DNA from 2 places in the Paenibacillus enshidis genome. Region 1 is predicted to be linked to the other one. Evidence: a T-box and tRNA genes for the amino acid it is inferred to sense, from the RefSeq annotation. Region 1 holds a T-box; the other holds one or more tRNA genes.
What was found. A T-box is a leader RNA that pairs with one kind of tRNA and senses whether it is charged. The one in region 1 lies ahead of ACE41H_RS10890 (valine--tRNA ligase), so its partner is inferred to be a tRNA-Val.
Positions count from the first base shown of each region.

Region 2: it has a tRNA-Val gene. The T-box ahead of ACE41H_RS10890 (valine--tRNA ligase) is inferred to sense a tRNA for this amino acid. The anticodon was not compared.

Region 1 is NZ_JBHHMI010000007.1:191,100-195,314, forward strand. It holds gene ACE41H_RS10885 (LysM peptidoglycan-binding domain-containing protein) at 1-948, shown strand, start outside; T-box leader at 1,124-1,383, shown strand; gene ACE41H_RS10890 (valine--tRNA ligase) at 1,451-4,117, shown strand; gene ACE41H_RS10895 (bifunctional folylpolyglutamate synthase/dihydrofolate synthase) at 4,119-4,215, shown strand, end outside.
Region 2 is NZ_JBHHMI010000003.1:280,000-284,214, reverse strand. It holds gene ACE41H_RS05740 (copper amine oxidase) at 1-17, opposite strand, end outside; gene ACE41H_RS05735 (MBL fold metallo-hydrolase) at 220-975, shown strand; gene ACE41H_RS05730 (GNAT family N-acetyltransferase) at 1,113-1,556, opposite strand; tRNA gene ACE41H_RS05725 (tRNA-Val) at 1,819-1,891, shown strand; gene ACE41H_RS05720 (hypothetical protein) at 2,439-2,651, opposite strand; gene ACE41H_RS05715 (amidohydrolase family protein) at 3,080-4,215, opposite strand, start outside.

The DNA.
Region 1 (4,215 bases):
GCGCCGCCGGGCTGGGAGGATGACGGATACACGACGGCTCATACTCCAGTGCCGGAGCAGCAGGAGCTTGTGGAGCGTTCTGCGGAGGAGTTTGGGCAGGGGCAGCAGTATGAGCAACAACAGCAGTATAAGAAACAACAGCAAAACAAGCAGCAGCAACAGAATAAACAGCAACAACAGTCTGAGCAGCAGCAGTATGAACAGCAGTTTGAGCAGCAGCAAGAGCAGGAGCAGGAGCAGACACTTAATGAAGAGTCGGTACAGACATTCTGGAATTCCCAACCGGAAGCAGCGCAGCCGCAGGAAGCCGAGGATCATACACTCGCAGATGTGATTCGCAATGAGGATCAGGAGATTGCGGATGTTACCAACGGTAAACCCGTAGTCTGGGAGCTGCAGCCCGAGCGGGAAGAGCCGGTGAAGGCAGTGGCCCGTGAGCCGGAGTCTGCCTCTGAGCATGAAGCTATTGAAGTGTTCAAGCAAGATATCCCGATCACGGCTGGACGGCCGGAAGAGCAGATTTCTTTTGCGGAGCCTTCTGTTACGACGTCGTCAGACACACCGGCAGAGGAGAAAAAAGAGCCGAAGGTTGCTTTTGGAAGCAAAAAGGTAACCGGTGTCGTAGCGGCCGAAGCTGCACCTTATTCTTCGCTGATCACTTCACGTCCTGCCAAGGAAGCCGAACTTGTGTATGATGAAAGCGCTGATCTGACTGCCCCTGAAGAAGACGGCGAACCGGGGGTGGATAACGGGAAATGGAAAGCCCTTTTTCAGCATGGATTTCAGGAGGAAACCCGGTTCCGCAAGGTCAGGCTGTGCATTGTTCAGCGTGAGGAGACGCTGGAATCGATTGCGGAACGGTACGAGCTGAGCGCACGGGAGCTGCAGATGCATAACCGGCTAAGCGAACAGAACGTAGAAGAAGGCCAGGTACTGTATATTCCATAATAGCTTGAAGACCCGGACAGCCTGCCGCATGACAGCGGCGGGTTGTTGGTATGCAAAGGGGAAGTCAGGGTTATGCTAAAGAATATATGTCTGAAATTGTGCGCCTCGACGGTTGACTAAGAGGGGCAGGCAAGTTATTATGTGGTATATCAGTTTAGGGAAACAAGAGCTTATATAAAAGACATTGAACGGGAAGAGTAGGCAGTATGACCTTCAGAGAGCGGAATTGCAGCGCTGGGAGATTCCGCAGGAACCAGCTGGCTGAAGTCGCCCGGGAGTCGCCTGTTTGAACATGCCCATTGCGGGGGCCATTAGTAGAACAAGGCCGGTGAGCGGCCGTTATCCGCATGAGTGTCGCAGTCTATGCCGTTTTAGGGCGGGATATGAGTGTGAAACAAAGGTGGTACCGCGAAAGAACAGCCTTTCGTCCTTTGAGGATGACGGGCTTTTTTTATGCCCAAAAAACGACCAATGCCAAAACCAATGATGGAGGTAAGGGAGCATGTCAGAACAAACGAACAAAACAACCTTGGAAATGCCGACGACGTATGATCCGAAGGCGGCGGAACAGAAATGGTATAGAACCTGGATCGAGGAAGGGTATTTCCGCGCAGGCCGTGTTCCCGAAGCGGAGCCTTTTACGATTGTTATTCCTCCTCCGAACGTAACCGGAATGCTGCATATGGGACATGCGCTGGATTTTACGCTGCAGGATATCATTATCCGTGTGAAGCGGATGCAGGGCTATGACGCCTTGTGGCTTCCGGGCGCCGACCACGCCGGGATTGCTACCCAGACCAAGGTGGAGCAAAAGCTGCGTGAAGAAGGGCTCACCCGCTATGATCTCGGCAGGGAGAAATTCCTGAAGAAAGTATGGGAATGGAAGGAGCACTATCTCGACAACATTCACAATCAATGGGAGAAGATGGGTTTTTCACTGGACTACTCCCGTGAGCGGTTCACTCTGGACGAAGGGTTGTCCAAAGCGGTGCGGACTGTTTTTGTTAAACTTTATGAAAAAGGTCTGATTTACCGGGGCAAGCGTATTATCAACTGGGACCCGGTTGCCCGCACCGCTCTTTCCGATATCGAAGTAGAACACAAAGAAGTCAACGGCCATCTGTACCATTTGCAGTACCCACTGAAAGACGGAAGCGGTCATATCACTGTGGCGACAACCCGTCCAGAAACGATGCTTGGGGATACGGCGGTTGCTGTTCATCCTGAAGATGAGCGGTATAAGGACATGATTGGCAAAATGCTCGTTCTGCCACTCACGGGACGGGAGATTCCTGTGATTGCCGACGACTACGTAGATAAAGAATTCGGCAGCGGTGCCGTTAAAATTACTCCTGCGCATGATCCGAACGATTTTGAAATGGGACAACGCCATAATCTGCCGCAGATTATCGTCATGGACGAGGATGGCAAAATGAACGCCGAAGCCGGGAAGTACCAGGGCCTTGACCGCAGCGACTGCCGCAAGCAGATCGTAGCGGATCTGAAGGAGCTGGGCGTGCTGATCCGCATTGAAGACCATGTGCACCAGGTAGGACACAGCGAACGGACCAATGCAGTTGTCGAGCCTTATCTGTCCACACAATGGTTCGTTAAAATGCAGCCGCTGGCTGAAACGGCTATTGAAGCGCAAAAGAGCGGAGAGGGCGTTAATTTCGTTCCGGACCGTTTTGAAAAAATCTACATGCACTGGATTGAAAATGTACGGGACTGGTGTATTTCACGCCAGCTATGGTGGGGACACCGCATTCCGGCATGGTATGATGCGGATACCGGTGAAGTGATTGTATCGGCTGAGGACCCAACGACTCTGCCTGAATATGCAGGCAGAAACCTCAAGCAGGATGAGGATGTGCTCGACACCTGGTTCAGCTCCGCCTTGTGGCCTTTTTCCACGCTGGGCTGGCCTGAGCAGACGGAAGATCTGCAGCGCTACTATCCTACCAATGTGCTGGTAACAGGCTATGATATCATCGGCTTCTGGGTATCCCGTATGATATTCACGGCCCTTGAATTCACAGGCGAGATCCCTTTCAAGGATGTCCTCATTCACGGTCTGATCCGTGCCTCCGATGGACGTAAAATGTCCAAATCGCTTGGCAACGGGGTAGACCCGCTTGAAGTGATCGACAACTACGGCGCCGACGCTATGCGTTACATGGTAGCTACAGGCAGCACACCGGGACAGGATCTTCGTTTCCGCGAGGAACGTGTCGAACAAGCACGGAATTTCGCTAACAAAATTTGGAATGCTTCCCGTTTTGCGCTGATGAATCTGGATGGATTTACCGCTTCCGATATTGATATTACAGGCGAGCTCAGCACGGCGGACCGCTGGATTCTTCATCGTCTGAACGAAACTTCGCGTGATATCACGCGTCTAATAGATGCTTATGAATTTGGCGAAACAGGTCGATTGCTGTATAACTTCATCTGGGACGATCTTTGCGACTGGTACATTGAATTTGCCAAGCTGTCTCTCTATGGTGAAGATGCTGCGGCCAAAAAGAAGACACAGTCTGTGCTTTCCTATGTGCTGGACCGCACGCTGCGCATGATTCATCCGTTCATGCCTTTCATTTCGGAGGAAATCTGGCAGCATCTGCCGCATGAAGGAGAGACGATCACGCTTGCCTCATGGCCGGTCTATGACCCTGCATTTGAAAACAGCGGGGCAGTAGCGGAAATGAACCTGCTGATGGACGTCATCCGGGCCGTACGCAACATCCGTGCGGAAGTGAACGTGCCAATGAGCAAAAAGGTAGAACTGCTGATCAAAGCGGGCGACCAGACGTATCTTGATATCCTGACCCGCAACAGCGATTATGTGCGCCGCTTCTGCAACACTTCCGAGTTTGAAGTCGGGATGGATACCGCAGTGCCGGACAAGGCGATGACGGCTGTTGTTACAGGCGCTGAGCTGTATCTGCCGCTGGCAGGGCTGCTGGATATTGACCAGGAGATCGCCAGACTTGAGAAGGAACTGCAGCATTTGGACAGCGAAGTGCAGCGGGTGGAGAAGAAATTGGCCAACGAAGGATTTGTGGCGAAGGCCCCTGCCAAGGTATTAGAAGAGGAACGCGCGAAGCAGGCCGACTACACGGAAAAACGCGATAAAGTGATTGCCCGCATTCGAGAGCTTAAGGGGTAATATGAAATCCATCGACATGAAGGTGAAGAAGATGTCGGATGTGCGCGGGACCGCTGCTGCGGCCCCCTTACAAACATACAATGAAGCGGTGGAATGGA
Region 2 (4,215 bases), on a different contig from region 1:
ACTTTTGTCCACTTCATGTCCCTCATGTCCCTCCATCCATCTTCTGTTGTAAATTTATACTTTGCAAAACTCTACAAGTTGCGCTGCTCCGCTCACAAAATTGCCACTTTTGTCATGGATGGTTTTGCCTGTACCTGTAACCATGTTAATATAACAGGTAGTCCCGAATACCCGGATTGCCAGGGAAATCGATTAACAGAATGAGAAGGAGGCGCCCGAATGACATTAAAGCTGCAGATGCTTGGTACAGGCAGCGCCTTTGCCAAGAAGTATTACAACAACAATGCGCTGCTGGATAGCGGCGAAGCAAAGCTATTGATCGACTGCGGAATCACCGCCCCGCTCGCTCTCCATCAGATGGGGTTGCCGATTACAGAGCTGGATGCCATTCTTATCACTCATATTCATGCCGATCATGTAGGCGGGCTTGAAGAAATGGGCTTTCGCATGAACCTTATCCACGGACGCAAGCCGGTGCTGTATTTGGCGGAGGCACTCGTCGAACCACTCTGGGAAAATACCCTGAAAGGCGGGATGCTGCAAAAAGGTATGTTTGAACGGATGGAGGACATCTTCGAAATCAGACCGCTCGTGCCGGGACAGGCTATCGACCTTGTGCCCGGAATCCAGGCAGAGCTGATCTCTACCAAGCATATTCCCGGCAAGGACAGCTACTCCCTGTACATCAATGAGCGGTTGTTCTACAGCGCGGATATGACCTTCGATCCGGGGATGCTGACGAAGCTGGTGCAGGAACGTGGCTGCAGGGCGATTCTGCATGAGGTGCAGCTGCTCGGCGAAGGAGTAGTACATACCACCCTCGACGAGCTGCTCAGCCTGCCGCCAGAGCTGCAGCGGATGATTCATCTTATGCATTACAGCGATGAAATAGAGACGTTCCAGGGCCGTACGGGCGAGATGGGCATTCTGGAGCAGCAGCGCGTTTATGATGTGGAGAAAGAGCTGGAAGTGTAGTCAGGGTGATTGTGTAATTGGGATTGTAGTGTAATTTGCTGGTAGTGTGATGGTCGGGAGATGGTGATGGGAAAGCCGCAGAAACGGGCATTTTCTGCGGCTTTCGTATGATCTGGTTAGAGAGAAATTTCTTTCAATTACAGCTTTTTACGCATCCGCACATGCGGGATTCCCGCATCATCGAAAGGCTCGTCGGAGATCGTTTCATAGCCAAGCTTCTTGTAGAACACCTCCGCCTGACACTGGGCATCCAGCAGCGAATAATGAAGCCCCAGCTCCCGCGCTCTCTCCTCCATGGCAAGCAGCAGCACCCGTCCGTATCCTTTCGAGCGATAGTTCTTCAGAACAGCAATGCGCTGCATTTTGGCCGTCTCGTCGTCATAAATGGTTACCCTTCCCGTCGCAACCATCTTACCCTCGTCCTGAATCAAAAAATGGTGCGCTGTTCCGGCGAGGCGATCGTGCAGATCAATCTCCACTTCCTCAGGCACGTTCTGTTCCTCAACGAACACCTTGGTACGAATAGCCAGCGCCAGTTGGAGCTGCTCTTCGGTCGTTACAGTTACAATCTCAGCCGCCATGATTTGTCCTCCTACTGTCTATGTATGTATGGCATTAAACCACGTAAGCTGAATTATAATACAAAATCGGCTGGGAAGGTAATGGTGTGTCTTCAGATATGAAGACACACCGACCGGTTAACAGATTAAAGAAACGCATGCCAGGGTGACAGAAATGCTTCGTATCTATTAAAATTGTTTGAAAAAATGAAAATTATTCAGATAGACTGTTGACACATGGGAAGCCTTCGAGTAATATAAACCTTACCGTGATAAATAACTTGATCTGTTAGCTCAGCTGGGAGAGCACCATCTTGACAGGGTGGGGGTCAGTGGTTCGAGCCCACTACAGATCATAGCCGGGAACCCTTGTGTAGCAGGGGTTTTTTCTTTTTATCTTGGATACAATATACCTATATAGATTGGCTCTGGGACAAAACTTCAAATCGAACACATCAACAGACTAAAATAGACTTATTTCTTTACATATTGATTTTGCGTTTTGGCAAACATATAATAGAAACAAACGTTCGTATGCAAGTTACTCCAACGCCCGTTCAACCCATAACAGTAGAAGAACTGAACTAATCAATCTGTATATACTGCTTCCGATGGTCCCGAACGGTAAAGAGAAGATCACAGGAAAGCACCTGCGTAGGGGATATCACCACGATTTTCAGATGTCGTGGAATTTGCTGCAGCTGATTCCAAGGAGGTAATGCGCAAATACTTGGGCTCGCAGGCCGTATATGTATACATAAAATAGGACTGTCCGAAAAGACAACCCTAAAATGGAATGTATCAATAAGAACGCAACAATTGAGATTTCTAATATCTACTTAGTTATACCATCAAAAAAGCACGTCTATGTCCTCATGGATCGTTGGTTAATATTTGAGTTATTTACAATAAGGTTTCGACCAGTTCTAGTTTTAATTTTAGTTCATCTGGTGTTAGGATACCCTTATGTGAAAGAACCTTAAGAATAGTATGGACCTTATCTTTATTTTGAATCCAATCATCGCTATCTATAATCAAGTCGTCTGTCTCAACTTGAAATTTTAAATCTTCGTATTTTTTTCTCATTTCAGTGAGCAAGTTAAGATTTTCATTCATTAATCTTCTTAATTCATCGAATGTAAAGGACCAACAGGAATCCCGTTACCATCATATTCCGAATCCATAACCAACGATTCAAGAATTTTTCTCCGTCTATCTGCTTTACTTGTTCCACCAGACAAGTTATATCTTTTCAAGAAATTCCTTAATGGTTTACCCTCAATAATTTCAAGGATATCTTTATACTTTTCGTTCACAAACACTTATAACACCCCATAGAGAATATTCATTCAGAAATCCAATATATAGCTAAGAATCATTATCTAGCTAAATCTACAGTTTGTCACTATTTTCTTTGAGACAAGCAGATCGAAAGGTAACAATATAATTGCCGGATCGCATACCTTGTGATAATCTCCGATGCTGATCCAAGTGGTAGACTCACCTGATTTTGATACCATCCATTGCTACTCAACCATTCACTATTATTGCTTATCCATCGCATATGCGTGCGCCGCATACAGCCCCGACTGCCAGCCTCCGCAGGTGTATACCCAGCGGCTCATGCTTGTGCCCGACAGCAGTTGCGTTACATCCGCCGCATCTGTGACCACAAAGTCACAGGCGTTGCCTTCCTGAATCCCGTAACCTTCACTGCCCACAATGCCGGCAGGTATGTCCGTGATCATCCGCAGAAGCTGCCGCAAATCCTCCACGCCCCCCATGTGGGCGGCATACGATGTAATCTGCGCGATCTGCGTCAAGTCTGCACGGCCGAACGGGTGAAAAGGGTCCTGAATGTTGTCGGAGGCGGCCGCCAGCGGAATGTCGGCAGCGAGCAGCTCGCGGATTCGTGTTGTCCCCCTGCGGACCAGCCCACGGTCCTCCCTTCCCTGCAAATACAGGTTCACGGCAGGCAGCGTTACCGCATTCAAGCATGCTTCTTTCATCTTCGTGATCACAACCTGCGCATCCTTCTCGTCCATCGCGGACAACGAACAGAGGTGACCTGCCGTCACCCGACCCTGATACCCGTAGCGAATCGTGTGCTCTGCGATGTTCAGCACGGTCCTTTTTCCCGGATCATCGCTTTCATCGGCATGCAGGTCCACCGGTACGCCGTATTGCTCTGCCAGCCGGAAAATGCGGCTGATCTCACCTTCGGGATCTGCCGCCAGATGGGGAGCGCCGCCAAGTACATCGATGCCCATGCGCAGCGCTTCAGCGACAGCTTCATCGACAACTCTTTGATCACCCCGGAACGGAACCATCAGCGAATATTGGATTTTCATGCGGCCGCTCAGCTTTTCCCGTACCTCCAAAGCCGCCGCAATCGTCCGAAAGGCCACCTCCTTGCCAAAATGGACCGGGAAGTCAAGGTGGCTTCTTATCGTCGTTGTTCCGTAGCTCAAGGCTAGCCTGGCGGCCGCCAGCATGCGGACTGCCAACTGCTCCTTGCTGAAATCCGGTACTGCCTGGCTGTAGTTCTCAATAGCCTCTTGAAGCGTACCCGAAATGTTGGACACCTGCTCAAGCGAAAAAGCTTTATCCAGATGCATATGGCAGTCCACCAGGCCAGGCAGCATAATCCCGCCCTGCAGATCAATGCACTCCGCTTCGT